Regions from separate parts of the Mesorhizobium sp. M4B.F.Ca.ET.058.02.1.1 genome, predicted to be linked through region 2. Evidence: riboswitches for the same ligand, from Rfam matches in the RefSeq annotation. Region 2 holds a riboswitch; the other holds the start of a gene.

Region 1 (15,213 bases), 2.0 Mb from region 2:
TCTTCCCCTTCATTTCCGTCACCTTGACGGGCTGGGCACAGCCAAGCATGCCGCGTGGGGCCGGGCAAGCGGAGTCTAACGATGACGATGGATCAGCGCGCGGCGCGGAAATGCTTGGAGAGCTTCAGGCCCTGCGCCTGGTAGTTCGAGCCGAGATCGGTGCCGTAAAGCGCCTGTGGCCGCTTCAGCATGTGTTCGTAAACCAGACGGCCGACGATCTGGCCGTGGTCGAGGATGAACGGCACCTCGTGGCTGCGCACTTCGAGCACCGCCCGGCTGCCGGTGCCGCCGGCCGCCGAATGGCCGAAGCCCGGATCGAAGAAGCCGGCATAGTGGACGCGGAATTCGCCGACCAGCGGATCGAAGGGCGTCATCTCGGCGGCGTAGAGCGGCGGCACATGCACCGCCTCGCGGCTGACCAGGATGTAGAATTCGTCTGGATCGAGCACCAATTCTCCGGCGCCGCTCTTGTAGAGCGGCTCCCAGAAATCGACGACGTCCTGCGCGGCCCGCTTGTCGACATCGACGAGGCCGGTATGGTGCTTGCCGCGATAGCCGACCAGCCCGTCCTTGTCGCCGTCGAGATCGATCGAGAGCGCGATGCCACCGCCGGAAATGTTGGGCGGCTCGGTGGCGACCAGCATCTCGCCATGGTGGAGCTCGCGCAACTCGCTCTCCGACAGCAGCGCATTGCCGGTGCGGAAACGGATTTGCGACAGCCGGGATCCGGCACGCACCACGATCGGGAAGGTGCGCGGGCTGACCTCGAGGTAGAGCGGCCCGGCATAGCCGGCAGCGATCTTGTCGAACTCGTGACCGCGGTCGGTCATCACCCGGGTGAAGATGTCGAGCCGCCCGGTCGAGCTTTTCGGATTGGCCGAGGCAGAGACATTCGCCGGCAATGCCAGGCTCTCCAGCAGCGGCACGATGTAGACGCAGCCCGTCTCCAGCACAGCGCCGTCAGCGAGATTGATCTCGTGCAGCTTCAGCCGGTCGAGCTTGTCGGCCACCAGATGATCGGGGCCGGGCAGGAAGGAGGCGCGCACGCGGAAAGCCTTGTCGCCCAGCCTGAGGTCGAGGCTGGCCGGCTGGACCTGGTCGGCATCGAGGGCGCGCGGCGACTTCAGCGCGCCGGACTGGAACAGCGCGGAAATGTCCTGATCGGGAAGAATGCCTGTCTGCCGCAAAGCTGGCTCCGCTCCAAGGCCGCTGGTACAAACCTCTTAATGAAGCCGGCAATTGACGCAAGCGCGGTGCGGGTCTAAAGGGTCGTTATCCCGTGGTGATTTGGCCGGTCGGCTTGCAGCCACGTTAAACAAGTCGCTAAAGGACCGTCGGGCCGCAAGGCCGTATGGACCGGTTGCGACTTTTCGCGGCCGGTTTTTTTGTATCTGGAAGTAGAGCGATGACCAAGAAGCGTGACTGGAAGCCTCAGACGGCACTCGTGCATGGCGGAACGCTGCGTTCCGGCTTCGGCGAGACAGCCGAGGCGATGTACCTCACCCAAGGCTATGTCTATGAGACGGCGCAGGCGGCGGAGGCCCGCTTCAAGGGCGAGGAACCAGGCTTCATCTATTCGCGCTACGCCAACCCGACGGTCGACATGTTCGAAAAACGCATGTGCGCGCTGGAAGGTGCGGAGGACGCGCGCGCGACCTCCTCCGGCATGGCCGCGGTGACGGCGGCACTACTGTGCAGCGCCAGGGCCGGCGACCATATCGTGGCGGCGCGCGCGCTGTTCGGCTCCTGCCGCTGGGTGGTCGAGACGCTGGCGCCGAAATACGGCATCGAGGCGACGCTGGTCGACGGCACCGACATCGCCAACTGGGAAAAGGCGGTGAAGCCCAACACCAAGCTGTTCTTCCTGGAAAGCCCGACCAACCCGACGCTGGAAGTGGTCGATATCGCCGCCGTCGCGGCACTCGCCAATTCGATCGGCGCCAGACTGATCGTCGACAATGTCTTCGCCACGCCCCTGCAGCAGAAGCCCTTGCAGCTCGGTGCCCATATTGTGGTCTATTCGGCGACCAAGCACATCGACGGCCAGGGGCGCTGCCTCGGTGGCGTCATCCTGTCGGACAAGAAGTGGATCGACGAGAACCTGCACGACTATTTCCGCCATACCGGCCCCAGCCTGTCGCCGTTCAACGCCTGGACGCTGCTGAAGGGCCTGGAGACGCTGCCGCTGCGGGTGCGCCAGCAGACCGAAAGCGCCGGCAAGATCGCCGACTTCCTCGCCGAACGGCCGGAGATCGCCCGCGTCATCTATCCGGGCCGGGCCGACCACCCGCAGGCCGAGATCGTCAGGAAGCAGATGTCGGGCGGCTCGACGCTGATCTGCCTCGACGTCAAGGGCGGCAAGCAGGCGGCCTTCGCCTTCCAGAACGCCCTCGACATCGTGCTGATCTCCAATAATCTCGGCGACGCCAAGAGCCTGATCACCCACCCGGCGACGACCACGCACAAGAACCTCAGCGACGAAGCGCGCGCCGAGCTCGGCATCGGCCCGGGCACGCTCCGGCTCTCGGTCGGCCTGGAGGACACGGACGACCTGCTCGCCGATGTCGAGCAGGCACTGAAGGCGGCGAAATAGGGGACCTGGGCGAAGGCCCCGGTCAGGCACTCGAGGGCGTCTCTTCCAGTTCGGCCACCTTGGTGCCGATGGTCATGGCGTTGCCGCGCCAGTCGACGGCGCCGCCCAGCCAACCGCGCGCCCATATCGCCGGCAGCATCGCGTCGCGCGCGATCATGGCGGCGACGATGCGCGGCGACAGGTACCAGCCCTTGGCCGAGGCGAGCGCGCATTCCGGCAGATAGGCGAGCGCCAGCACGCAAAGCGCCGTGGCCGGCAGGCTGATGCCCGCGTGAGCCGCCGCAAACAGCGCCAGCAGCAGCGGCAGCGCCGCGCCGGTCATGATCTCCGGCGCGAAGAACAGCGGGAAGGTGACGCGGCGCAGCCGCGCCCAGCGCGCCTGGCGCGACCAGATCTCGCCGAGCCGGCGCTCGCCCAGCGGCTGTTCGAAGGGCGAGGCAACGAGATGGACGCGAAGGCCGAGCCCGTTGACCAGCTTGGTCGCCGCGGCGTCCTCGGCGATCTCGGCGGCAAGCGCGCGGATGCCGCCATTGGCGTCGAGCATGGGCTTGTTCCACAGCATGCTCTTGCCCTGGGCAAAGCCGAGGCCAAGCGCCTCGCCGGCATATTGCCAGCGCGCCTGCAGCGTGTTGAGGAAGGCGCATTCGACCTCCGCCCAGAAGCCGTCCGGCCGCGAGCCGATCGGCGTCGAGCAGACGAGGCCACTGTCCGACCGCCAGGCTGCCATCAGATGCTGAATATAGTCGTGCCGCATCAGCACGTTGGAATCGGCGAGGATCACCCAGTGATGGCGCGCCGCCTCCCAGCCCTTGACGCAATTGTTGAGCTTCGGATTGGCGCTGACGCGGTCGTCGCCGACCAGCAGCCGGCACCTTGGGAAACCGGGCAATCGCCCGGTTTATCAGCTTGGCCACCGGATCGTCGGCATGGGCGACGCAGAAGATCAGTTCGTAACGCGGCCAGTCGAGCGTGAAAGCGCGCTGGAGCGTCTCCTCGGTGAACGGCTCGACGCCGCGCGCGGGAATGACGATCGAGACCGGCGCCGTCCTGCCGGCGGGCGGCGCCGCGCCGCGCGGGGGTTTCAGCCTCAAAGCCGCGAGCAGGATGCTGGTGAGATTGGCGAGGAGCAAGGCTATCGAAAGCAGGGCGGCGGCTATGGCGATCAGTTCCATCGAGGTCTGGTCACTCCGGAAAAGCCGGCTGGGAATGGCCGTCTTGAACAGGTCGACAGAGCGATGAGTCGCCCGGCACGGTCTGCGCACACCATCATTGTCGTGTGTCACTTAAATGACATTGTTTGCCGGCACGTGCGCATAAGGACGGAAGGGATGGGCATCACGCATCGTTGACCTGATCGCGGAGCGAGCCGAAAGTTCCCGAACTGTTTGGAGCAGCTCATGTATCGCGCCGTCACGCGCAAGATCGAAGTGCAGGTCAGGCCGTTCTATCTGGAGGATCGCTCCGATCCGTCGGAGAATCGCTATGTCTGGGGCTATCACGTGACCATCGACAACCAGTCGGACGAGTTCGTGCAGTTGCTGTCGCGCTATTGGCATATCACCGACGGCAGCGGCCGTGTCGAGGAGGTGCGCGGCGCCGGCGTCGTTGGCGACCAGCCCGAGCTCAATCCCGGCGACAGTTACCAGTACACCTCCGGCTGCCCGCTTTCGACGCCGTCGGGCATCATGGTCGGCCACTACACGATGCGCAACAAGCAGGGCGAGACGTTCGACGTCGCTATACCTGCTTTCTCGCTCGACCTGCCGGGCACGCGACGGACGGTGAACTAGTGGCCGCCTACCCCCTTGGCGCCGGCACACCGGCGTGCGAGCGTCAAAGCAACTTTGCTTCCCATTGATCAAGGGAGGCTGCCATGCGCCAGGCAGCGACTTGATGCACAAAATTGAAACAGGGCTGTTTCTGGGCCGGCTGCCGTTCGCCAGCGTTGGACAAGGACCGGAAAGGCTTCTCATCATCAACGGCGGTCAGGGGTTCATGATGAAACCCTGTCCATCCAGACTGGAAAAGGACGCCAGACAGCTCATCCATATCCTTCCACCCGGCACGAGCTTTGTGCTGATTGGCTACGATCCCGCTCCCAAAGCCGATCTATCGCTCGAGGGCATGGCCAGAGACATCGCGGAGATCATCGACGCTGACTTCAAGAAGCCAGCGAAGTTGATGGGTATTTCCTATGGCGGCGTTGTCGCAACGCAGGTGACCGCACGCTATCCAGACCTGGTAGGCAGGCTGGTCCTCGCTGGCGAGTGCGCATGGCTTTTCGGCCGATGGAAAAGAGCGGCTCAAGAGACAGATCCAATTCGCAAAAGCCGAACAATTTCACGCGCTTTTGGAGGAATTCACAACGGCGTTTCGGCGGCCGTGGCTGAACCTTCTTTTGCGTTTTCGACTGAGGTTCGAAGGACGCAGCCTGATTGCCCGGATGGGAGCGCCAAGGACGATTGGGCGCTATCTCGAGGCAATGCTCGACAACGATGTGGCCTACGAAGGCCTCCGCGATATCTCGGCGAGGACCTTGATCCTCGGCGGTGAAAGGGACCAGTTTTTCGGCGGGATGATGGAAGCCACCGCGAGTGCAATCAGCGGAGCGAAGCTCACACTGCTCGCGGGAGAAACCCATATGGCTCCAGTCGAACGAGCGTCAGAGGTCCGCAGGCACCTCGAAGAATTTATTAGAAGCTGAAATCGGTGCGGCGGCCAAGCGCAGTCAAAAAGGACGCCCGACAATGCAGGCTATGTATCCTCTCCCCCGGTGGGAGAGAGGATAGATTGCGGTGCGGCTTGTCAGAAGGCGAGCCTACTGCGCGGCGAACTCCGTCGGATCGAAGTCGTACTGCGTCGAGCAGAACTCGCAGGCGACGTGGATGCCGCCATCCTCGGTGCTGTCCTTGATCTCCTCGGCGGAGAAGCCCGCGAGGATGCCGCGGATCTTCTCGCGCGAGCACGAGCACTGGTCGGCAACCGGCACGCCGCCGAACACGCGTACGCCGTGCTCGTGAAACAGCCGGTAGAGCAGCCGCTCGGCGCCGACCGTCGGATCGATCAGCTCGGTCGGCTCGATGGTGCCGAGCAGCGCCAGCAACTCCTGCCAGGAGTTGTCGGCCGGATCATGCACCGCCTCGCGCGGATCGCCATCGCCGCCGGAAATGTCCGGCACGCGCATGCGTTCCGGCGCCTTCGGCAGGAATTGCGCCAGAAGACCGCCGGCGCGCCACTGCTCACGGGCGCCTCGGGGACCGGGCGTCACCAGCTTGGCCACCGACAGCCTGATGTCGGTGGGGATCTGCTCCGACTGGCGGAAATAGGTGCGCGCGGCCTCTTCCAGCGAGGAGCCGTCGAGCTGGACGATGCCCTGATAGCGCTGCGTGTGGACGCCTTGGTCGATGGTCAGCGCCAGCACGCCGTTGCCGAGCAGCGTCTGCTGCGAGACCTCGCCGGCGGCGGTCAGCACCTGCAGCCGATCGGCATCGAAGCGCGCATAGCCGCGCAGCGCATGCGGGGTGGAGAAATCCGCCACCAGCATATCGACCGGCCCGTCGGTTCGGGTCTGCAGGATGAACTTGCCTTCGAACTTGAGCGAAGTGCCGAGCAGCACCGTCAGCACGCAGGCTTCCGCCAGCAGGCGGGCGACCGGTTCCGGATAATCGTGGCGGGCAAGAATGGCGTCGAGCATCGGCCCGAGCTGCACGGTGCGGCCACGCACGTCGAGCGGGGCGACCTCGAACGGCACGACATGGTCGTCGCCGGCATAGCCGAATTCGCCGAGTTGCGGGTGATGTTTAGTCACTTGACGGGTTTCCAACATGACAAAGCTCCGGGGCGCGGCCATACCGCCCATCTGGGGGCATGCGTCCAAACGCGCTCGATTTGCGTGATGCGCCGCAGATAGGCATCACACCTCCGGAGATCAAGCTCCCAGACACCAGGCCAAAACCGCCTTCTGGGCGTGCAGCCGGTTCTCGGCCTCGTCGAACACCACCGAATGCGGTCCGTCGATGACCTCGTCGGTCACCTCCTCGCCGCGATGCGCCGGCAGGCAGTGCATGAACAGCGCGTCCGGCTTCGCCTTCGCCATCAGCGCCGCATTGACCTGGTAAGGCAGGAAAACGTTGTGGCCGCGCGCGCGATGCTCCTGGCCCATCGACACCCAGCAGTCGGTGACGATGCAGTCTGCCTGGTGGACAGCTTCCTCGGCCGAGCGGGTGAAATTCAGCTTGCCGCCATTGGCCTTCGACCAGTCGATGTGCTTCTCATCCGGCTCGCTGCCTTCCGGCACAGCGACGTTGAGGTTGAAACGAAACCGCGCCGAGGCCTCGAGCAGCGAATGCAGCACATTGTTGCCGTCGCCGGTCCAGGCGAAGGTCTTGCCGGCCACCGGACCGCGATGCTCCTCGAAGGTCATGATGTCGGCCATCAGCTGGCAGGGATGGGTGTCGTCGGTCAGCCCGTTGATAACCGGAACGGTGGCGTTCTCGGTCAGCTCCAGCAGCCGCTCATGCGAGGTGGTGCGGATCATGATAGCGTCGACATAGCGCGACAGCACCTTGGCCGTGTCGGCGATGGTCTCGGAACGGCCGAGCTGCATCTCGGTGCCGGTCAGCATGATGGTCTCGCCGCCAAGCTGGCGCATGCCGACGTCGAAGGACACGCGCGTGCGGGTCGAGGGCTTGTCGAAGATCATCGCCAGCACCTTGCCCTCGAGCGGCTTGGTGCGCTCGCCGGCCTTGAGCCTGGCCTTTCGCACCACCGCGTCGTCAAGCATGAAGCGCAGATCGCCTTCGGAAACGGCGGAGAGGTCGGTGAAATGGCGAACGGACATCGGCAATGGTTCCGGAATTACTTCGCGGCGGCCGCGGCGATGGCGTCCGCCAGGCCCCGGGCGCCGGCGCGGATGCGGTCGAGCGCCTCGCCGATCTCGGCGTCGGTGACGGTGAGCGGCGGCAGCAGGCGAATGACGTTGTCGCCGGCCAGGACCGCGAGCAGATGCTGGTCGCGCAGCGCCATGTTGACCTTGGTGTTGGGCATCACGCATTTGAGGCCGAGCATCAGGCCGGTTCCCCTGATACCTTCAAGGACCTCGGGAAACTCGTCGGCCACGCCGGCCAGTCCCTGCTTCAGGAGCAGTGCCTTGCGCTGGACATCCTCGAGGAAACCTTCCTCCAGCACCACGTCGAGCACGGCGTTGCCAACCGCCATCGCCAGCGGATTGCCGCCGAAGGTGGTGCCGTGCACGCCGGCGGTCATGCCGACCGCAGCCTCGTCGGTGGCGAGGCACGCACCCAGCGGGAAGCCGGCGCCGATGCCCTTGGCAATCGCCATCAGATCCGGGGTGACGGCGGACCATTCATGCGCAAACAGCTTGCCGGTGCGGCCAATGCCGCACTGGACCTCGTCGAAGATCAGAAGCAGGCCATGCTGGTCGCAAAGCTGCCGCAACCGCTTCAGCGACTGCGTCGGCACCGGGCGGATGCCGCCCTCGCCCTGGACCGGCTCGATCAAGATGGCGGCCGTCTCCGGCGTGATCGCCTTCTCAGCCGCGTCGATGTCGTCGAAACCGACCTGGTCGAAGCCTTCGACCTTTGGGCCGAAGCCTTCCAGATATTTATACTGGCCGCCGGCGGCGATCGTCGCCAGCGTGCGGCCGTGGAAGGCGCCTTCGAAGGTGACGATGCGGAAACGCTCGGGATGTCCCTTGACGAAATGGTAGCGCCGCGCCGTCTTGATGGCACATTCCAGCGCCTCGGCGCCCGAATTGGTGAAGAACACCTTGTCGGCAAAGGTCGCCTCGACGAGCCGTTCGCCGAGCCGGCGCTGCTCCGGAATCTCGTAGAGGTTGGAGACATGCCAGAGCTTCGCCGCCTGCTCGGTGAGCGCTGCAACCAGATGCGGATGGCTGTGGCCAAGTGAATTGACGGCGATGCCGCCGGCGAAATCGAGATATCGCTCGCCCTTGTCGGTGACCAGCCAGGTCCCCTCCCCGTGGTCGAAGGCCAGGGGTGCGCGAGCAAAGGTCTCGTAAAGCGCCGAACCGCTCATTATATGCGTCTCCGGAACCGGAAAATCAAAAAAGCCGCCAAAGCGGCGGCCTTTGCGGCTTATCGTGTTTTTCGGCCATGAAGTCAACGAAAACGTCGCGCATAGGCGCGCGGCATGCCCCTGACGAGACGCCGGTTCATAAGCGGCCGGCAAGTTGGGGAAAACCGGAAAAACCGATTCGTGTTGCCCCGGGGACTCTTGTCACCGAGTCAGCGCATGAGGTATTTGTAGTTGAGAAATAACTAGATTTCGTGCGGCGGACCTAATCACCCGATATATGTGGTGTTGTCTGCCCGGCGGGAGCCGGGACGGGAAGGGATTCCGATCGCCGCACGCCTCAGCAGGAGCGCGGTCTCATGAACTGGACTGACGAGCGGGTAGAACTTCTCAGGAAACTGTGGTCGGAAGGGCTGAGCGCCAGCCAGATTGCGGCACAGCTGGGAGGCGTCAGCCGCAACGCGGTCATCGGCAAGGTGCATCGCCTGAAGCTGTCGGGCCGCGGCCGCGCGACGGCCAGCCCGGCTCGCCAGAAGAAAACCGTGCAGGGATCGTCCATCCAGAAATCGGTATCGCGCGCCGCGACCGCCACGCGCCATGTCACCACCTCGATCGGCGCGACCGCGCTCCAGGCTCAGTTCGACGCCGAGCCTGTGGCGCGCCACTATATCCGCCCGGTGGAAAACGTCGTCGTACCGATCTCGCGGCATCTGCAGCTGGTCGAGCTGACCGAGCGCACCTGCAAATGGCCGAATGGCGACCCGCTGTCGGAAGACTTCAACTTCTGCGGCAACGACGCCGCCGAGACCGGCCCGTACTGCAAATACCACTCTCGCGTCGCGTTCCAGCCGGCGGCGGAGCGGCGCAGAAGCCGCTGAGCAATAGCGAATAGCGAATAGCGAATAGCGAATAGGAACGGCTTGGCTTCTTGTGACAGGGAGCAAGCCATTTTTGGTGTTCTCTATTCGCTACTTTCTATTCGCTGTTCGCTCTCCCTTCACAGCCATCCATTCTTCCTGAACCGCCAGTACAGGAACGAGCAGATCAGCGCGATCGCAACCAGCACGGTCGGGTAGCCATACTCCATGTGCAGTTCCGGCATGTCGTTGAAATTCATGCCGTAGATGCCGGCGAAGGCCGTCGGCACCGCCAGGATGGCGGCCCAGGAGGCGAGTTTTTTCGAGATCGCGGTTTCCTGACTCTGGCCGACCAGAAGACTGGCTTCGAACGCGAAAGCCAGCACCTCGCGCAGGCTGTCGATCTTTTCCTGGACCGTGCGGATATGGTCGGTCACGTCGCGGAACAGCGGGTGCATCGAAGCATTGATCTGCGGCAGGTCGGCGCTGGTCAGCCGGCGGCAGACCTCGACCAGCGGCAGAGCCGCGTTGCGCAGCCGCAGGAGATCGCGGCGCAGCATATAGAGCCGCTCGATGTCGGAGCCGGTCATCGGCCTGAGCAGGACCTTGTCCTCGATCGCCTCGACCTCGTCCTCGATCTGCTCCAGAACCGGCATGTAGTTGTCGACGATGAAGTCGAGAATGGCATAGAGGACGAAGTCCTCGCCCTTGGCGAGCGAATGCGGGCAGGTTTCCCAATGCTGACGGACCGCGGCATAGGATGTCGACGGTCCATGCCTGACGCTGACGATGTAGCCGGCGCCGACGAACAAATGCGTCTCGCCGAAGGTGACGCGGCCGTCGATCAGCTGGGCGGTGCGCGCGACGATGAACAGGGCATCGCCATATTGCTCGATCTTCGGCCGCTGGTGCGGATGCTCGGCATCCTCGATCGCCAGATCGTGCAGATGGAATTGCGCCTGTACGCGCAGCAAAAGATTGCGGTCCGGCTCCAGAAGTCCGATCCAGACGACATGGTCAGGCTTCTTGGCCCAGTCACCGGCCTCCTCGATCGGAATGTCGGCGATGCGGCGGCCGGCCGTATAGACGCTTGACGCGATGATGCCGGACGTCGGCGGCGGGGCCGGAGTGAGGTTCCGAACGTTTTCCATAACAAACTCCTGAGGCACGGCCACTGATCAGGATTCAGGAACGTTCGCGGGAGCTTAGCCTAAATTAGCACGGCGTTCGAGAGGCCATCGTTCACTTCACCGGCAGCGTGCCGGGAACAGCGATCTTGTCCGTCTTGTCACCCTTCGGCCGCTCGGCCGGCATCTGGTCGCCGGTGACGATGTAGTAGATGGTCTCGGCGATGTTGGTGGCGTGGTCACCGATGCGCTCGATGTTCTTGGCGCAGAACAAAAGATGCGTGCAGGGCGTGATGTTGCGCGGATCTTCCATCATGTAGGTCAAAAGCTCGCGAAACAGCGAGGTATACATGGCGTCGATCTGGTCGTCGCGATCGCGCACGAAGCCGATCTTTTCCACCGAGCGCGAGGCGTAGACGTCGAGCACTTCCTTCAGCTGCGTCAGCGCCAGGTCGGCCAGGGCCTCGAGGCCCCGGTACAGGCTGGTCGGCTGGCGTCCGTCGATGACGGCCGCCACCCGCTTGGCGACGTTCTTGCCGAGGTCGCCGACGCGCTCGATGTCGGCGGAGATGCGGATCGCGCCGACGATCTCGCGCAGGTCCGTCGCCATTGGCTGGCGTCTGGCGATGATGACGATCGCCTTGTCGTCGATCTCGCGCTGCCCTTCGTCGAGGGCCTGATCGTCCCGGATGACCTTCTGGGCGAGGCCGGGATCGGCATTGACCAAGGCGGTGATCGCCTGCTCGACCATGCGCTCGGCATGGCCGCCCATCGCAGCGATGCGCTTCGACAGGTATTTCAGCTCTTCGTCATAGGCACTGATGATATGCACGGACTGCATGAACGAATGCCTTCCCGGGGTCTTTTTGACCGAGTCGCTTCCTCAATCTCCCGCTGATACGCCAGCCGGATGACAGAAAGAAGAAACAGCCAGTTAGCAAATAGTACTGACTCAGCGCGCTGGCAAATGGACCGAGAACGCCGCGCCTTTGCCGACTTCCGACTTGATCGACAGCCTGGCATTGTGGCGCGTCAGTATGTGCTTGACGATCGACAGGCCAAGGCCGGTGCCCTTCTGGGTGCGGCTGCTTTCGACGTCGACGCGGTAGAAGCGCTCGGTGATGCGCGGAATGTGTTCTTCGGGGATGCCCGGGCCGTAGTCCCTGATGGTGACGTCGATGCCCGGCTCGGGGCCGGTCCCGTCGCGGGCGATCGACACCGTGACACGCCCGCCCGACTGGCCGTACTTGCAGGCGTTTTCCAGGAGGTTCTCGAAGACCTGGAAAAGCTCGTCACGGTCGCCCGGCACGTCTAGCGGCCCGTCGACGAAGTCGCGCTCGATGACGACGCTGTTCTCACGCGCAAGAGGCGCCAGCGAGTCGATGACGCTGTCGATGGTCTGGCGAAGATCGACCTCGGTTCCCGGCTTCAGGTAGGGCTTCATCTCCAGCCGCGACAGCGACAGGAGATCGTCGATCAGGCGGGCCATGCGGCCGGTCTGGTTCTGCATGATCTGCAGGAACTGGTCGCGCGCCGCCGGATCGCCGCGGGCCGGCCCGCGCAGCGTCTCGATGAAGCCCGAGATCGAGGCAAGCGGCGTGCGCAACTCATGGCTGGCATTGGCGATGAAATCGGCGCGCATCCTGTCGATCCGGCGCGCCTCGCTCTGGTCCTTGAACACCAGCACATAGAGGTCGGTGGCATGGCCGACAGAGGATGCGCTGACACGATAGGCCCGTTCGACCGGCAGCTTCTCGGTGTAGTCGACCATGTCGGATGCGACGGTCCCCGACAGGACGCTGTCCAGCAAGGCCTGCATTTCGGGGGCGCGGAATTTCAGCGACAGCGACATGCCCGGCGCAAGGCCGCCAAAGGCGGCGAAAGCGGCGGCGTTGGCGTGGACGATGGTGGCGGTGCGGTCGAAGATGATCAGCGGATCGGCGACAGCGGCCGCAAGGTATTCGCCAGAAAGCCGCTGCAAGCCGCCTGCTTCCATTGCCGCTGCGTCCTCAGTTGACCGGCGCGGGGCGCCCGACGGCAACAGCGCCGCCGCCACCAGCAGGGCAATCGCCGCCACGAGCACATAGGCCGAAATGCCGGCAAGGCCATAGACGGCGAAAACCGCGACGATGCCGGCGGCAAGCAGCCAGCGACTCCCCCACAGCCGGACGGCCACCGGTTGCGCCGTGCCCTTCTGCTCCGCGTTCAGCTCAGCCATTCGCGCGCTCGCGCCCCATGCCTCTTCCCCGTCGCCGGTCGCGAAAACTTCCGCTGGACCGGCCTGGAGTGCTACAGCGTCATTTGCGCATCCAAACCGGGGCGCGGCGCCGTTGAGGCTCCCAATAGCATGAGTCCGCAAGCTGGAAAGGTTCGTCTCGATGAAAAAAGCCAAGGCAAGTCCCGCCCCGGCACCGGGTCCGCTGAAAATCACGGTCGACGGCAAGGAGCGGGAGTTCGACATCGAGAATCCGGTGCTTCCCGACTGGATCGAGGACAACAAGCTGACCGCCGGCGGCTATCCCTACGACAAGAAGATGAAGAGCGAGGAATATGACGCGACGCTCGAGCAGCTGCAGATCGAGCTGGTCAAGGCGCAGGCCTGGCTGCAGGCGACCGGCAAGCGGGTGATGGCGCTGTTCGAGGGCCGTGACGCCGCCGGCAAGGGCGGCACGATCTTCGTGCTGCGCCAGTACATGAACCCGCGCACCGCGCGCAATGTGGCGCTGACAAAGCCGACGCCGACCGAGCTCGGACAGTGGTATTACCAGCGCTATGTCGCCCATTTCCCGACATCGGGTGAATTCGTGACCTTCGACCGTTCTTGGTACAACCGCGGCGGGGTCGAGCCGGTGATGGGCTTCTGCACGCCCGAGCAGCACGAGAAATTCCTCGGCGAGACGCCGCATTTCGAGCGGATGATCTGCAACGAAGGCATCCACTTCTTCAAATTCTGGCTGAACATCGGCCGTGAAACCCAGCTCGAACGTTTCCACGACCGCCGCTGGAGCCCGCTGAAGAACTGGAAGTTCTCGCCGATCGACGTCGCAGGCATCAACAAATGGGACGACTACACGAAGGCGCGCGACCTCATGGTCGAACGCACGCACAAGGAGTTCGCGCCCTGGATCGTCGTGCGGGCCAACGACAAGCGACGGGCGCGGCTGGCTGTGATCAGGCGCATCCTGTCGTCGCTGCCCTATGACGGGCGCGACCTCGAAATCGTCGGCAAGGAAGACAAGAAGATCATCGGCGAAGGGCCATCATTCCTGGAGAAGTAGGTCCCATTTCGCCGACGATACGGGGCTGGCGGTCCTAGAGCCGGATGATTTCAGGTCGAATCGACCTGAAATCTGAATCCGGCTCTAAATCAAAGAGATAGAGCATGATGTCGTCCGAAAACCGCGTCACACTTTTCGGCATCATGCTCTAGGCCGCCAGCCGGGCGATGCGCTGCAGCCGCTTCAGGGTGGTGTCGTCCTGCAGCGCCTGCTGGAACAGCGATATCTCCTGGTCGATGCGGTCGCAGAGCGCGTTGGTGTCGCCCTTGAGCAGGCCGCGCGTCTGCAGGAGGGCTGCGACCGGCTTCTTGGCAAGCTGCCTTGCCCTGAGAAGGGCCGCGTCCTCGGCGCTGCCGTCGGCGACGATCTCGCCGACCAGCCCGAGCGCCTTGGCATCCTCGGCATGAAGGGTGTCGCCCAGGCAGAAGAAGCGGAAGGCGCCGGCATAGCCGAGCTTCTGCGGCGCCAGGATGCTGGTTGCCGCGTCCGGCACCAGGCCGAAATCGACAAACGGCACCCGGAACGTGCTTGCGCTCGAGGCGATGACCATGTCGCAGTGGAACAGGATGGTGCAGCCGACACCGACGGCATCGCCGTCGACGCAGGCGAGCACCGGTTTCGGAAAGGTGGCCAGCGTGCGGAACATGTCGGTGACGGCAGCGATCAGCTCTCGATGCTTGGTGGCGTCGAGGAACTCGGAGAAATCGCCGCCAAGGCAGAAGCAGCCTGCCAGGCCGCGCAGCACGACGACGCGCACGTCATCGTTGACGGCGGCTTCGTGGAAGGTCCTGGCCAGGCTGGCATAGGCGCGCCTGTCCAGGACCGGCCGGCCATCATGCGAGGAAACGGTGACGACCAGCGTGTGGCCGCGTAATTCTGGTTGCGGGTGGATACTCATAACAAACTCCAATCACGATGCCTGCCGCAGGCCGAGCCTGTCGGGATAGCCCCTTGCCAGCACAGGGGCGAAATGATTGCGGCGCGCGCGCACCACGTCCAATGTGTGTTCGGTGAAGGTGAGCAGCGTGGCCACGACTTGTTGATTGCCGTAGGTACGCTGGTAGCCAAGCGGGGTCGCCAGGAAATGCAGTTGCAGCGCGCGCAGGACCCACATCGGCTCAAACTCGATGATGACCTGGTTGACGTTGCGCTTGAGTCCCCATTCGACGAAGCCGGCGATCAGCTCGGTGCCGACCGTCGACACGCCGCGCTTGCCATCACGGAAGCCCGGCGCCACGGCATAGCGCGTCAGCTCCCAGATGCGAGGCCCCGAGGGCGGCGTGCCTTCATAGAGATCCTGCAGC
Region 2 (15,213 bases):
GGCGGTGATCCGCCGAAAGGCGTCAGGCTGCCGGCTGCTCGGCGAGCTTCTTGGCGATCTGCTTCTTCAACAGACGGGCGCGCTGCGACAGCTCCTTGGCGTCGGCCTTGGCCAGGAAGGCGTCAAGGCCGCCGCGGTGCTCGACCGAACGCAGCGCGTTGGCCGAAATGCGCAGGCGCACATTCTGGTTCAACACTTCGGAGATCAGCGTCACATTGACCAGGTTCGGCAGGAAGCGGCGCTTGGTCTTGTTGTTGGCGTGGCTCACATTGTTGCCGGTCTGGACTGCCTTGGCAGTGAGCTCGCAGGTGCGGGACATGATACTAACCTTCAGTTCTCGGTCGGCCAAACCATTCGACCCGCGCCAGGCGGCGCGCGGTCTCGGTCAGGCGGCCTTATGGAAAAAGTTGGCGTTCCATAGTGGCATTTCACCGGCGCGTCAAGCTCCGGCCAGCCGGCATCGTCAGGCCATATTCCATATAAAGGCCGGATTTCTCCCTATAAGCCAGCGACATAGGGACATGCCAGCCTGGAATTGCCCGTTTCCCGGCTGAAAATCGAGGACTGCCATGCTTCGCCCCCCTGTGCTTCGTTTGCCATATGCGTTCGCTGGATTGCTCGCCGTGGCCCTGCCGACGGCAAGTTTCGCCGCCGCGGCGCCACAATCCTTCAAGGGTGAATACACGGTGTCGTTCCTCGGCCTTTCGGTGGCCAGGGCGACGTTCTCGAGCCGCTATGACGGCGATAATTACGCGATCAACGGCACCGTCTCAGCGGCAGGCCTCGCCAAGCTGTTCGACGACACAAAGGGCACGGTTTCGTCCAAAGGCACGATTTCAGGCAAGCAGATGCGGCCTGCGGCGTTCCGGGCCGACTACACGTCGGGCAAGAAGGCCTCGGTGGTCGACATCCGCTTCGCCAATGGCGCGGTAACCTCGACCGAGGTCATACCGGCGCCGAAGAAGCGCGATCCCAAGAGCTGGGTGCCGCTTGGCGCGGGCGACCTGAAGTCGGTTCTCGATCCGATGGCGGCGACCGTCATCCACGCCGACAGCCTCGATCAGGTCTGCGGGCGCACGGTCAAGTTCTACGACGGCGAGATGCGCGCCAACCTGACGCTGACCTATGCCTCGAAAGGGTCGATCTCGGTGCGGGGCTACAAGGGCGACACGGTGACCTGCCGGATGGGGTTCGAGCCGGTGGCGGGGTACCGCAAGGGCCGCAAGGCGCTGAATTTCCTCAAGGACCGGAGCCGCATGATGGTGACGTTTGCACCGCTCGGCCAAACCGGCGTATATGCGCCGATCCGCGCAACGGTCGGGACCCAGATCGGCCCGCTGACCATCAGCGCCGGACGGTTCGAAGCCATAAACTAGGCGCGTTTGCGCGCCGCCGGAGACAGGCATGGGGCGCGCAACACTGATCGGCTTCTCGGCGGTCGCCATGTGGTCGCTGCTGGCGCTGTTGACCGACGCGTCCGGCCAGGTGCCGCCATTCCTGCTGTCGGCCATCACCTTCGCCATCGGCACGTGCGTCGGGCTCGCCGCGCGGCTGGTGATGCCGGCCGCTGACCGGAGCAAAAAGATCCCGCCGCAAGTCTGGGTGATCGGCATTGCCGGCCTATTCGGCTACCATTTCTTCTACTTCACCGCGCTGCGCAACGCGCCGGCGGTGGAGGCGAGCCTGATCGCCTATCTGTGGCCACTGCTGATCGTGCTGGGCTCGGCGCTGATGCCGGGCGAGCGGCTAGCCTGGAACCACGTCGTCGGCGCGCTGCTCGGCCTCGCGGGAACGGTACTCATCGTCACCAAGGGCGGCGGGCTCGCCTTCGACGCGCGCTATGCCTTCGGCTATGCGATGGCCGGCGTCTGCGCCCTCCTGTGGTCGTCCTATTCGCTGTTGTCGCGGCGTTTCCCGTCGGTGCCGACCTCGATCGTCACCTGGTTTTGCGCCGCGACGTCGGCGCTTTCGCTGGCCTGCCACTTCCTGCTCGAGCAGACGGTGCTTCCCGTCGGCATCGGCCAGTGGCTGGCCGTGTTCGGCCTTGGCCTGATGCCGGTGGGGGCCGCCTTCTACGCCTGGGACATCGGCGTCAAGCGCGGCAACATCCAGGTGCTGGGCGCGGCGAGCTACGCCGCGCCGTTGCTGTCGACGCTGGTGCTGATCATTGCCGGCGTCGCCGAGCCGTCGCTGCGCATCCTCGCCGCCTGCGTGCTCATCACCGGCGGCGCGGCACTTGCCGCGAAGTCGCTGTTGCTGCGCAAAGCGGCCACGGGTGAGGCAAACGCATGATGCCGTTTCCCGGCGGCATCGACGCCAACGCCAATGCGACGCTGGTGTTCTCGCTGGTGGCGGCGGTGATCTACGCTTTCACGCTCAACATGCCGCCGAGCCTCGCCCGCTCGGCGGCAAAGACGCTTGCCGTCGCCGTGCTGGCGGTGCTCGCCCTCATGCAGGGCGGCCCATTTCTGTTGGCTGCCGCGCTCGCGCTCAGCGCCGTCGGCGATGCCTTCCTGTCACGCGATGGCGAGAGGGCCTTCCTTGGCGGGCTGGCCAGTTTTCTTACGGCGCATATCCTCTACGTTCCGCTGTTCCTGCAAAGCGGCGGCGGGCTGGATGTGCTTGGCTCCGAATCCTGGCGCGGCGCGATCGCGCTCGCCATGGCGGCATTCGCGATCGTCATGCTGGCGGCACTCTGGCGCCGTGTCGGCCCCGCCTTGCGCCTGCCGATCGCCGTCTATGTCGCGGCGATCCTCGCCATGGGGATTTCGGCGCTCACCACCAGCAATACGCTGGTGATCGGCGGCGCCATCCTGTTCATGGCGTCGGATGGGTTGCTCGCCGCCGAAAAATTCCTGCTCGCCGCCATCTCCCCGCACCGCGCCTGGATGCGTTACGCGGTCTGGGCGCTCTACTACGCCGCGCAGGCGGCGATCAGCTTGGGTTTTCTACTCGGCTAAGGCTGTTTCGGCTGCCAGCCCGGCTCGGCCATCTCGAAGGCGGCGAAGTCGAAGCCCGGCGCCACGGTGCAGCCGACCAGCGACCATTCGCCGAGGCTGCGCGCCGACTGCCACCAGCCGGCCGGCACCACGATCTGCGGCCGCTCGCCGGCGGCAAGGGCGATGCCCAGCACCTGCTCGATCACGCCGCCGCCTTCCTCATGCATCGACAGCGCCAGCGGCGCGCCGGCATGGAAGTGCCAGACCTCGGCCGCGTCCCTCACCCGGTGCCAGGCCGACAGTTGGCCCTCTTCCAGAAGGAAGTAGATGGCGGTCGAATGGCCGCGCGCGCCTCCGGCACCATCGCGAAAGGTCTCGGCATACCAGCCACCCTCCGGGTGCGGCTGCAAGCCGAGCGTGGCGATGATTTCGGCGGCACTGGTCATCGGCCGGAAGCTAGCACGAGGCTCAGAAATTGTCCTTGCGCTTGCGGATCTCGGCGAACACCTCGGCGTCGGCGGCCGTCTCCATGCCGAGATGCTTGCGGATCGCCGGGTCGTGCCAGCGCAGGAACGGATTGGTCGACAATTCCTCGCCGATCGTCGTCGGCAGCGTCGGCTTGTCGTCGGCGCGCAGTGCCTCGATCCGGGCGGCGCGTTCCTTCAGGGCCGAATTGGTCGGGTCGACGGTCAGCGCGAAGCGGGCGTTGGACAGCGTGTATTCATGGCCGCAATAGACGACCGTGTCGGCCGGCAGCGCCGCCAGCTTCTTCAGCGAAGCGTACATCACCGGCGGCTTGCACTCGAACAGCCGGCCGCAGCCCAGCGCAAACAGCGTGTCGGCGGTGAAGGCGACTTTCGAGGCCGGCAGATGGTAGGAGACATGGCCGGCGGTGTGGCCTGGCGTGGCGATGACGTCGATCCGTTCCTCGCCGAGGTGGACGACGGAGCCTTCGCCGACCGTCTCGTCGATGCCGGGGATTTTCTCCTTTTCCGCTTCCGGCCCGATGATGCGCAGCTTGAAGCGTTCCTTCAGCGCCAGATTGGCCTCGACATGGTCGACATGGTGGTGAGTGGTCAGGATCAGCGTCGGCGTCCAGCCGGTGCGCTGGATGGCGGCCAGAATCGGCGCCTCCTCGGGTGCGTCGATGATGGCGGTCTGGCCGCTCGTGGGGTCACGCACCAGCACGCCGAAATTGTCGCTGCGGCACATGAACTGTTCGATTTCGACCGGCATCGCGTCTCTCCACCAAAGCGCCGTGCGTCCAATTCGACGCACAAAGGACGCTCTAAGCTGTTTATCTGCTGCATCGCGCTTTCCGAAATCGAAACCGATTTCGGGCCGATGCAGTTGTCGCCGCAGACATAGGGCGCTTGGGCGCCGATGTCATCCGCCTTTGTTGAACTTGCAATGCTTCGAAGCTACCGTCCCGGCCATGCATTCCGATATCGTCGACCTCCGTTCCTTCTATTCGACCACGCTGGGGCGCCTGGCCGAGCGCTCGATCACCATGGCGCTGTCGTCGATCTGGGCGGCCGTGCCAAACGAGCGGCTGGTCGGGCTCGGCTACACCTTGCCGTGGCTGGAGCGGTTCGGCGCCGACGCCGAGCGCGTCTTTGCCTTCATGCCGGCGACGCAGGGGGCCGTGGTCTGGCCGACGACGGGGCCGACGGCGACCGCGCTGGTCTTCGACGAGGAATTGCCGCTGGTCGATTCCTGCATCGACCGCGTGCTGCTGGTGCACTCGCTCGAACATGTCGAAAACCCGCGCGAGACGCTGAACGAGATCTGGCGGGTGCTATCGCCTGCCGGTCGCGTCGTCATCGTCGTGCCCAACCGGCGCGGCGTCTGGGCGCGTTTCGAGCACACGCCGTTCGGCAATGGCCGGCCGTTCTCGCGCGGCCAGCTCACGGAATTGCTGCGCGAGGCGAACTTCACGCCGGCGGCGTGGTCGGACGCGCTGTTCTTCCCGCCGTCGCCGCGGCGTTTCATGATGCGGTTCCACAATGTGCTGGAGCGCGCCGGCCGGCGCTTCTGGCCGATCTTTTCCGGCGTCATCGTGGTCGAGGCGCAAAAGCGGCTCTACCAGGGCGTGCCGGTCGTGCAGCGCGCCTCGCGCCGTGTCTTCGTGCCTGTGCTGACGCCGCAAGGCGCCACCAGGCTCGGGCGGCTGGCCGCGAACAAGGTGCAAGCCCGGGTGACGCGTTCGTGATCGCGGCAGCGCCTTGCCTCATCCTATCTGTCGGGGGCGGGTTCGCGGCCTGAAGGACATGCCGGTCGCGCTCGCGCCGGTTTCAGTACCTTTTCCGAAAGCAGGGACATCTGACATGGCTGATCAAGCGGATGACAAGGCCGGTCCGGCGCCCGCCGCCGTGTCTGTCGAAGCCAGCAGCCTCGGCGACCAGTTGGCGACGATCCGGCAGGCGCTGAAATCCTCGCCGGTGCGCAGGCAGTTCGTCTGGGCCTGTCTCGGCATCGTCGCCGTCATCGTCGCGACTGCGATCGGCCAAGTGCTGCTCAACCGTTGGAACCAGCCCTTCTACGATGCGCTGGCGCGGCGTGACCTGCCGGGTTTCCTGCACCAACTCATGGTCTTCGCTGCCATCGCCGGCGGGCTTCTGGTGCTCAATGTCGGCCAGACCTGGCTCAATCAGACCATCCGCCTGAAGCTGCGCGAGGCGCTGACGCTCGACCTGATCGAGGAGTGGATGCGGCCGGCGCGCGCCTTCCGGCTGGCGCATGCCGGCGCCATCGGCGTCAATCCGGACCAGCGCATGCAGCAGGACGCCGGCCATCTCTCCGACCTGTCGACCGATCTCGGCGTCGGCCTCCTGCAGGCCTTCATCCTGCTGGCGTCCTTCATCGGTGTGCTGTGGACACTGTCGTCGGGCTTCGTCTTCCACATCGGCGGTTATTCGCTGGCGATCCCTGGCTACATGGTGTGGGCGGCGATCCTCTATGCCGGCATCGCCTCATGGCTGAGCTGGCTGGTCGGACGGCCGCTGATCCGCTTCAACAGCGACCGCTACACGCGCGAGGCCGAACTCAGGTCCTCAATGGTCCGCGTCAACGAGAACATCGATGCCATCGCGCTTGCGCATGGCGAGGCCGACGCCAGGCGGCAACTCGAGCTCGACCTCGGCACGGTGCTCGGCGCCATGCGGCGCATCTACAGCGCCCAGATCAATCTCTCCTGGGTCACCGACACCTATGGCTGGATCACCGTGGTGGCGCCGATCCTGGTTGCCGCGCCGGTCTATTTCGCCGGCGACATCAGCTTCGGCGGCCTGATGATGGCGGTCGGCGCCTTCAACCAGGTCCATTCCTCGCTGCGCTGGTTCATCAACAACATAGGCGGCATCGCCGATTGGCGAGCGACGCTGATGCGCGTCGCCGATTTCCGCATCGCGCTCGGCGAAACCGATGTCTTCCACGACACCGAAAAGCGCATCATTTTTGCCGAAAACCCCGGCGGGACGCTGACCTTCGAGAAGCTTGAGGTCGCCTCGCCTGACGGCTGCACGAAGCTTGCCGAGCCGCATGTCGAGATTCGCCCCGGCGAGCGCGTCATGATCACCGGCGACCCGCGCGCCGGCAAGACGCTGTTCTTCCGCGCCATTGCCGGGCTGTGGCCGTGGGGCAGCGGCCGCATCGGCATGCCGACCGGAGCGGCGCCGATCTTCGTTCCGCGCACCCCCTATTTCCCGCTCGGCACGCTGCGTGAGGTGCTGAACCACACCGACGACATCACGGTCGAGGATGCCGAGATCGCGGCGGTGCTGACGGAAGTCGGCCTCGAACGGCTTGCCTCCTCGCTCGACCGTTCGGCGCGCTGGGAGCACGAACTGGCCGATGACGAGCAGCGCCTGCTTGCCGTCGCCAGGCTCGCGCTCAGGCGGCCAAAATGGGTGATCATCGACGAGGCGATGGACACGTTCGACGGCGCGACGCTGCGACGCGTGCTGGCGATGCTGGAGAAGCGCCTGCCGGATGCCGCCATCCTCAACATCGGCCGCGGCCAGCACAACAACCAGTTCTTTCCGCGCTCGCTGACGATCGTGAAGGATACAGCCGGGTCGGCGCTGAAGCCCGCGCGGGTCAGGGCCGGCGCGATCGAGCCGCCGCCGCACGCTGCGCGCAAGAAGAAGTGAGCGATAGAGCGGCGGTCTATCTCTTTGTTTTCGCGCAATTCCGGACGGAAGGCTACGGCGAAGTCGCCGAGCCTGACCGTTTCACGCTTTTGCTGGAATTGCTCCAGCTTTATTTCGCCGTGATCGGCGCGGAAGATGATGCGCGTCAAACCGGACGCACGCGACCATGTTCGACGTGCTCAGCCTGCTTGCCTGTCTCGGCTGCGCTCAGGCAACGCCCTTGCCGATGCCAGCCGCGCCAGCCGCTGTGGATGTCGAACTGGTGCTTGCGGTCGACATCTCGACGTCGATGGACGAGCGCGAGTTCGCGCTGCAGCGCGCCGGCTATGTCGAGGCGCTCAGGCATCCGGACTTCATCAAGGCGGTGCGAGCTGGCACCAACGGCCGCATCGCGATCGCCTATTTCGAGTGGGCGGGCACCATCCGCGACGACGCGGTGCTTGCCTGGCAGATCATTGATGGCAGCGACAGCGCCGATGCCTTCGCTGACGGGATCGCGGCGCGGCCCTTCCGCAGCTTCCGTGGCACTTCAATCTCCGGCGCGCTCGCCTTCGGCACCGGGCTCTTCGGGCAAAGCGCCTTCAAGACGCAGCGGCGCGTCATCGACATTTCCGGCGACGGCCCCAACAACACCGGTCCGCCAGTCACCACGGAGCGCGACGCGGCTTTGGCCAAGGGCATCATCGTCAACGGCCTGCCGATCCTGATCAGCCCATCGCCAACCTTCAGCCATCTCGACCGCTACTATGCCGAATGCGTCACCGGCGGGCCGGGCTCCTTCGTGCTGCCGATCTACGCGGCTTCCGAGTTCTCGACCGCCATCCGGCGCAAGCTGATCCTCGAGGTGAGCGGCATCGCCGACACGGCGGCGGTCCGGATCGATGCCGAGCCACCCATCGACTGCCTGCGGGGCGAGCGCGACCGCCGTTTCTATTCCGATCCCTATTTCCCGGAACTCGATCGCTAGAGCGGTTCAGCGTTTCAAGGAATCGCGGAACCGCTCTAACTTTTTGTTTCTACGCGATTCAGGACGGAAAACCGTTACACACTTTTCCTGGAATTGCTCTAAGCCGACAGGTTCGGGGCACGACAAGATCAGGCGGGCCGCGCGCCGTATTTCTCGCGGAACTCGTCATAGAGGTCACGCCGGCGGCGGCGACCGTCGACATAGCCGCGCAACAGCTGCGGCAGCGAGTAGCCGAGCGACTTGGACGAGCGGTTGGCCAGATAACCGGCGAATGCCTGCGAAATCCTGCCCTTCATCGTATCGGCGATGATCTGGCGCGCGATCATATAGGGCGGGATCTCGGGATAGCGGTCAGCGATGTAAGGGTGCTTGTCGATGAGGTTCGCATAGGCCTCGACATAGCCGTCACGGCGGCCGGAAATCGAATTCTCCGAATTGTATTTCTTCCAGTCGATTTCCTCGGTGAGCAGCGCGCCGCCGCGGCGGGCGAAGCGCAGCAGCAATTCGCGATCCTGCATGCGCGCGATGTCGCTGTCGTAGCCGCCGATCGCCAGCAGCGATTCATGCCGGGCGGTTATCGCGGAACCGGCGATGAATATGGTCTGGGAGACCAGGGCCCGTTCCAACGTGTTGCGGGTCAGGAAAGCCTCGCGGTTGACGCATCTGGTGGCCCGGTTGCCCTTCACGGACACGAAAGAGCTGATGAGGACTTCCAGCGACGGATTCTCATCGAAGCGCGCCAGCGTGCGTTCCAGCCGGTCCGGCAGATAGACGTCGTCCGAATCGAGAAATGTGACAATGGGCGCCCGCGCGCGTTCGATACCGGCATTGCGGGCGGCGTTGGCGCCACGCCATTTCGCGCCGACATAGATCAGCCGGGGATCGCGGATTTCGGCAAGCGCCGCCGCCGTGCCGTCGGTGGAGCCGTCATCGACGACAATGTGCTCGAAACGGACAAGGCTCTGGGCCAGCACGCTTTCCACGGCGCGCACGACCTGGCTGCGCCGGTTGTGGGTTGGCGTGATCACTGTGATGAGGGGCGCCGGCTCGGGAGCTTTCGGCATGCAACTAGGCCCCGGATTCTGGGATATTCGGATGGATCTGAGGCCGCCTTCCATGCCCGCCCAGGATTGCGTTCGGTGGAACGCTACAAAAAAGAGGCCTCCGTGTCATCTCGACCGCCCGGCGCTCAGGGCCTGCAACCGGCAAATTCCGCGACACCGCGCCTCAACTGCAACACTTTAGCTGTGGCCGATATAGTCCGGCACGAGCTCGACCCTGTCGCCGACGATGCCCGCGGCAAAGCTGAGCTGTCCCCAGAAGACCAAGGTATAGAACGCCAGGCCGACGATGACGGCGAACGGGATTTGCCAAAGCGGCATGCCTGCGGGGTGCGCATGGCCCACGATGCGCCGCGCCGTGCGCCACGACATGGTGAACCAGCGGCTGAACGACTTGACGATCCGCTGGCCCCGGCTGGGCGACCGGAGCGCGACGAATTTCCTGTCGGCATCCCTGCCGGTCACCAATGCGCGCCAGAAAAAGAACCGCCAGCCCCGCGGGGAATAGTGGTAGACGCGAGCGTTGACGTTGCGCAGATCGTGGCCTTCGCGGCGCAGTTGGTGCATCAGCAAGGTGCAGGAGACCTTGAAGCCATTGTTTTCAGGAAACGGGTGGCTGGAAATCCAGTCGCGCCGGAAGGCAGTATTGTTGGCGTTGAGGGCCCGTTTCGAGGCGAACCTCTTGTCGCCCTGGGCCATCGGGAAGAACCACATCAGGGCAAAGGTTCTCGAAAAGAAGTCATCGCACAAAAGATACGTGTAGCCGTTGACACAGACGATGCCAGGGTCCTGAAACGGGCCGAGCAGGGTTGCAAGCCAGTCGCGTTCCGGTACGGTGTCTGAGTCCAGGAAGACGACCAGTTCGCCCTCGGTTGCCTTGATGCCATTGTTCTTGAGGTCGTAGTAGCGGCCGCCAGGGCAAGCCACGAAGCCTATCTCCGCCACTTCTTCCAATCGCGGCGCTTCGGCACGGAAGTTGCGCCGAAGCGTGTCCGCGTCCTCGGCTTGCCCGCCATGCGAGATGATCAGTTTCGGTCTCGCAAAGCCGATCGCGGAAACCGCGGCGATTTCGCGCGCCAGGGCGTTCAGCCCAACGCCGATCTCGGCCCAGTCGATCGACTTGGCGTTCTCCATTTCCACGACGATTGAATAGTCGGGGTATTCGTCAGCCATCGGGGGCGCTACCGGTTCATCGGAGTGTATGTCGCTATAACCCTGGTGGCCTGCTGTCAAACGACCGAGACGCTACCCACATCTGCGAGTTCGCCGCCTCGATCAAGTGGGTTTTCGTTGTTTCTAGTTCTTCAGGAAACCACGGAAGTGGCGCGGGCGATGCCAGAAGCTCGAAGGATCGGCGTACTCGGACAGAAAGCGCTCCCTCCATTCGTCATTGATTGTGTCGCGCTGGATTTCGAGACCTGACTCGATGTTGGTTCCCCAGGTAAGTTCGGTATCCGCCAAGCGTGCAATTTGCTTGAGGCTTGCTCGCGGATCTTGCTGAATTTGCTCGTAAGTCAGAGAAAGGTAGGGCAGTCCGTTTTTTGCGAACCAGCCATCCCAAGCCAGATTTTCCATCAGAATTCTTTCAAGCGAATCGACGATCGCGCCACCGTCATAGCGCGGCGGTGTGTCATTGATTTCCGTGGAGCGGAATCTGCGGGTTTGACGGGCGCGGGCCCAAGAAATCGCCTGGCCCAGCCGATCACGGCGCGTCAAGCGGACGTAACGCGGATTCGGAAGGCTCGCGGGCAGGTTCAATTTCTTGGCAACTTGAGCAAATTGGCTTGCGAAAAGCTTGATCGCGTAGATTCCTGAAGAGGATCGCCCGTCCGTCACCGCACGCAGAAGCTGCGCGCGGGGGGCGCGAGGATAATCCGGCAGCTCCAGCAAACGGCGACCGCCAAACCACTCAAGTGGACGCCCCAGTTCGGCGGAGGCCATCAACCCAGCGAGATGATTGCTACCGCTGCGCGGTGAGGTGCAGACAAGAATTCCCGCCTTTATCCCGGACAGAATGTCGGGCGGGATTTCAACCGTGGCCGCACGCCGACGAAAGAGACGCATCGCAATCATCGCTTCAGCAGAAACACTGCCTGCTGGCCGAAGAAATTCCAGAACCACCACGGCATGGAGAGGCCGATCCTCTGACCATTGCCGTCGAGGGCGGTTGCCTTTTCCACCGTGGCGCCAAGCTCCTCGCACAGATTGACGAAGTCACGGATGGTGCAGAAATGGATGTTGGGCGTGTCGTACCAGGAATAGGGCAGATCCTTGGTCACCGGCATCCGCCCCTTGACGAACAGCGACAGGCGCACCCGCCAGTGGCCGAAATTGGGGAAAGAGACGATGGCGCGGTTGCCGATTCTGAGCAACTCGTCGAGCACCAGCTTCGGATTGCGGGTCGCCTGCAGGGTCTGCGACAGGACGACGAAATCGAAGCCCTTGTCGGGATAGAATTCGAGATCCTTGTCGGCGTCGCCCTGGATGACCGAGAGGCCGCGCGCCACGCATTCGTTAACGCCGCGCTGCGACAGTTCCAGCCCACGGCCGTCGACCTGCTTGGTTTCCTGTAGTAATTCGAGCAGCAGCCCATCGCCGGAGCCGACATCGAGCACCCGTGACTGCGGCGGGATGAGATCGGCGACGACTTCAAGGTCGACGCGCTGGGCGCGGTTGACGCTCACAGGCTGGCCTCCCTTTTGGCGCATGATCCTGACTCGGAAAGTCTGCAACTTTCCGGGGTCATGCGCTCAGCCCCCTTGCCCGCGCGGCCGAGCCGATGAAGCCGTTGATGGCGGCGAACAGTTCCGGCTCATCGAGCAGGAAGGCGTCATGGCCGCGATCGGTCTCGATCTCGACGAAGGAGACGGAGGCGCCGGCAGCGTTCAGCGCATGCACGATCGAACGGCTTTCCTCGGTCGGGAACAGCCAATCGGAGGTGAAGGAGACCAGGCAGAAGCGCGTCTTGGTGCCGGCGAAGGCATCGGCCAGGCGACCACCGTGATCGGCGACGAGGTCGAAATAGTCCATCGCGCGGGTCAAATAGAGGTAGGTGTTGGCGTCGAAGCGGTCGACGAAGGTCATGCCCTGATGGCGCAGGTAGCTTTCGATCTGGAAGTCGGCGTCGAAACCGAAGGTCAGCGCCTCGCGATCCTGCAGGTTGCGGCCGAACTTGCGGTGCAGCGCCGCCTCCGAAAGGTAGGTGATATGGGCGGCCATGCGCGCCACCGCCAGCCCCTTCTCCGGACGCTTGCCGTATTCGAAATACTTGCCGCCATGCCATTCCGGATCGGCCATGACGGCTTGCCGGCCCACTTCGTGGAAGGCGATGTTCTGCGAGGAATGACGTGCCCCGGTGGCGATCGGCAGCGCCGAGAAGACGCGCTCGGGATAGCTCGCCGCCCATTCCAGCACCTGCATGCCGCCCATCGAGCCGCCAAGCACGCAAAACAGCTTCTCGATGCCGAAATGGTCGACCAGCATCAGCTGCGCCCGCACCATGTCGCGGATGGTGATGACCGGCAGGTCGAGGCCGTAGGGCTTGCCGGTGGCCGGATTGGTCGAAGCCGGGCCGGTCGAGCCGAGGCAGCCGCCCAGCACGTTGGAGCAGATGACGAAGAAGCGGTTGGTGTCGATGATCTTGCCGGGACCGATCAACACCTGCCACCAGCCCGGCTTGCCGGTCACCGGATTGGTGCTGGCGACATGCTGGTCGCCAGTCAGCGCGTGGCAGACCAGGATGGCGTTGGAGCGGGCGTCGTTCAGCGTGCCATAGGTCTGGTAGGCGATCTGAAACGGCGACAGCAGCGCGCCGGCATCGAGCTTGAGCGGCTTGTCGGCGCCGAAGCGCAACACCGGGCTCGACGGATTGTCGGCCTCGTTGCTGGTTTTTGCGGCGCGCAGAACGGCCATAACATCCTCTTACATTAGGCACCGTGGTTTCCGGAAACCGATTCCGGTTTCCGGACCAGGCGACTGTCCGGCCGGCGGCGGGCAACAAAAAACCGGCAATGCCTTCGCAAAGCCGGTTACAGGATGCAAACGGCCCTTTAGCGAATTGTTTAACGTGGCTGCAAGCCGACCGGCCAAATCACCACGGAACTGTCGCTGCTCTTCTAGGGCCAGCGCGGCTCGGCGTCAACGGTCGGGCTTTTCGCGCCCTTGCCGCCCTCTCGACATTCGCGGCCACGGCTTGTATTTCCGCTGCGGCCTTCGGTTGGAGGCATCCTCGACGGACTTTTGGACATGAACCAGACACCTGACAAGGCACGTCCGACGCCCCGCGCGGGCATCATGGACATCGAAGCCTATGTGCCCGGCAAGAGCACAGCGCCTGCCGGTGTCGCCAAGGTCCATAAACTGTCGTCGAACGAGAACCCGCTCGGCCCCTCGCCGAAGGCGATCGAGGCGGCGCGGGAGGTTGCCGCAAGGCTCGACGTCTATCCCGACGGCACCGCCAGGCGGCTGCGCGAGGCGATCGCCGAGGCGCACGGCCTCAACCCTGCGAACATCATCTGCTCCAACGGCTCCGACGAGATTCTCGGCCTGTTGGCGCAGACCTATCTTGCGTCCGGCGATGAAGCCATCATCACCGAGCACGCCTTCATGGTCTACAAGATCTACATCCAGTCGGCCGGCGCCACGCCGGTCACGGTGAAGGAGACCCATGAGCGCGCCGACATCGACGCGATCCTGGCAGCGGTGACGCCGCGGACCCGCATCATCTTCCTCGCCAATCCCAACAATCCGACCGGTACATACGTGCCGTTCCAGGAAGTGCGCCGGCTGCATGCCGGCCTGCCGAAGAACGTGCTCTTGGTGCTGGATGGGGCCTACGCCGAATATGTGCGCCGCAACGACTACGAGGCCGGCATCGAACTGGCGGGAAGCGCGGAGAACGTGGTGATGACCCGCACCTTCTCCAAAATCGGCCTTGGCGGCGCGCGCATCGGCTGGATGTATGGCCCCATGCACATCGTCGACGCGATCAACCGCGTGCGCGGCCCCTTCAACGTCAACGCAACGGCGATCGAGGCCGGCATCGCGGCGATCCGCGACCGCGCCCATGTCGAGCGCAGCGTGGCGCATAACGAAACCTGGCTCGCCTGGCTGAGCGACGAACTGACCAAGCTCGGGCTGCGCGTGACGCCGAGCGTCGGCAATTTCGTGCTGATCCACTTCCCCGAGGACGGCAAGCATTCGGCGGCGGCGGCGGACGACTATCTCACGGCGCGCGGCTACATATTGCGGCGGGTTTCCGGCTACGGCTTCCCCAACGCGCTGCGCATGAGCGTCGGCATCGAAGAAGCCAATCGCGGCGTGATTGCCGCCCTCACGACCTTCCTGAAAAGTTGAGCGCCATGGCACCTGTGATGTTCGAAAAGATCGCGCTGGTCGGCATCGGCCTGATCGGCTCGTCGCTGGCCCGCGTCATCCGCCGCGAGGGCCTGGCCCGCCATGTCGCCATCGCCACCCGCAGCCCCGCCACGCTGGCGCGGGCCGAGGAGCTCGGCCTCGGCGATTCCTACGCAACCGACGCCAGGCAAGCGGTGCGCGATGCCGATCTGGTTATCGTCTCGGTGCCGGTCGGCTCCTCCGGCGAAGTGGCGGAGGAGATCGCGCCGGCGCTGAAGAAGGGCGCCATCCTCACCGATGTCGGCTCGACCAAGGCTTCGGTCATCGCGCAGATGCAGCCTTATGTACCTGACGGCGTTCACTTCATTCCTGGCCATCCTCTGGCCGGCACCGAGAAGTCCGGACCGGACGCTGGCTTCGCCGACCTCTTCGACAACCGCTGGTGCATCTTCACGCCGGTGCCCGGCACCGATCCCGCGGCATTGGAAAGGCTTTCAGAGTTCTGGCGGCGCTGCGGCTCAAACATAGACACAATGGATCCGCAGCATCACGACATGACGCTGGCCATCGTCTCGCACCTGCCGCACATCATCGCCTACAACATCGTCGGGACCGCGGACGACCTGGAATCGGTGACCAAGACCGAAGTCATCAAGTACTCCGCCTCCGGTTTCCGCGACTTCACTCGCCTTGCCGCGTCCGACCCGACCATGTGGCGCGACGTCTGCCTGCACAACAAG

What was found. A riboswitch is a leader RNA that binds a small molecule or an ion and turns the genes downstream of it on or off. The one in region 2 is predicted to bind S-adenosylmethionine.
Region 1: it holds a riboswitch for S-adenosylmethionine, as region 2 does, so the genes downstream of both, EJ073_RS16015 (O-succinylhomoserine sulfhydrylase) here and EJ073_RS25805 (homoserine O-acetyltransferase) in region 2, are expected to answer to the same signal.

What each region holds. Positions count from the first base shown of each region.
Region 1 is NZ_CP034450.1:3,252,880-3,268,092, forward strand. It holds gene EJ073_RS16010 (2'-deoxycytidine 5'-triphosphate deaminase) at 93-1,187, opposite strand; SAM riboswitch at 1,270-1,347, shown strand; gene EJ073_RS16015 (O-succinylhomoserine sulfhydrylase) at 1,406-2,593, shown strand; partial or broken gene EJ073_RS16020 (ceramide glucosyltransferase) at 2,616-3,765, opposite strand; gene apaG (Co2+/Mg2+ efflux protein ApaG) at 3,991-4,383, shown strand; gene EJ073_RS16030 (alpha/beta hydrolase) at 4,487-5,146, shown strand; gene EJ073_RS16035 (Hsp33 family molecular chaperone) at 5,412-6,443, opposite strand; gene argF (ornithine carbamoyltransferase) at 6,522-7,433, opposite strand; gene EJ073_RS16045 (aspartate aminotransferase family protein) at 7,451-8,650, opposite strand; gene EJ073_RS16050 (GcrA family cell cycle regulator) at 9,007-9,525, shown strand; gene EJ073_RS16055 (magnesium and cobalt transport protein CorA) at 9,645-10,655, opposite strand; gene phoU (phosphate signaling complex protein PhoU) at 10,747-11,472, opposite strand; gene EJ073_RS16065 (ATP-binding protein) at 11,584-12,849, opposite strand; gene ppk2 (polyphosphate kinase 2) at 13,010-13,909, shown strand; gene EJ073_RS16075 (enoyl-CoA hydratase-related protein) at 14,058-14,807, opposite strand; gene EJ073_RS16080 (acyl-homoserine-lactone synthase) at 14,820-15,213, opposite strand, start outside.
Region 2 is NZ_CP034450.1:5,300,051-5,315,263, forward strand. It holds gene rpmB (50S ribosomal protein L28) at 23-319, opposite strand; gene EJ073_RS25745 (DUF3108 domain-containing protein) at 585-1,376, shown strand; gene EJ073_RS25750 (EamA family transporter) at 1,405-2,292, shown strand; gene EJ073_RS25755 (lysoplasmalogenase family protein) at 2,289-2,960, shown strand; gene EJ073_RS25760 (cupin domain-containing protein) at 2,957-3,385, opposite strand; gene gloB (hydroxyacylglutathione hydrolase) at 3,408-4,175, opposite strand; gene EJ073_RS25770 (methyltransferase domain-containing protein) at 4,375-5,151, shown strand; gene EJ073_RS25775 (ABC transporter ATP-binding protein/permease) at 5,267-7,090, shown strand; gene EJ073_RS25780 (DUF1194 domain-containing protein) at 7,257-8,057, shown strand; gene EJ073_RS25785 (glycosyltransferase family 2 protein) at 8,186-9,121, opposite strand; gene EJ073_RS25790 (glycosyltransferase family 2 protein) at 9,299-10,291, opposite strand; gene EJ073_RS25795 (Stf0 family sulfotransferase) at 10,415-11,242, opposite strand; gene metW (methionine biosynthesis protein MetW) at 11,188-11,802, opposite strand; gene EJ073_RS25805 (homoserine O-acetyltransferase) at 11,861-13,030, opposite strand; SAM riboswitch at 13,148-13,225, opposite strand; gene hisC (histidinol-phosphate transaminase) at 13,364-14,473, shown strand; gene EJ073_RS25815 (prephenate/arogenate dehydrogenase family protein) at 14,479-15,213, shown strand, end outside.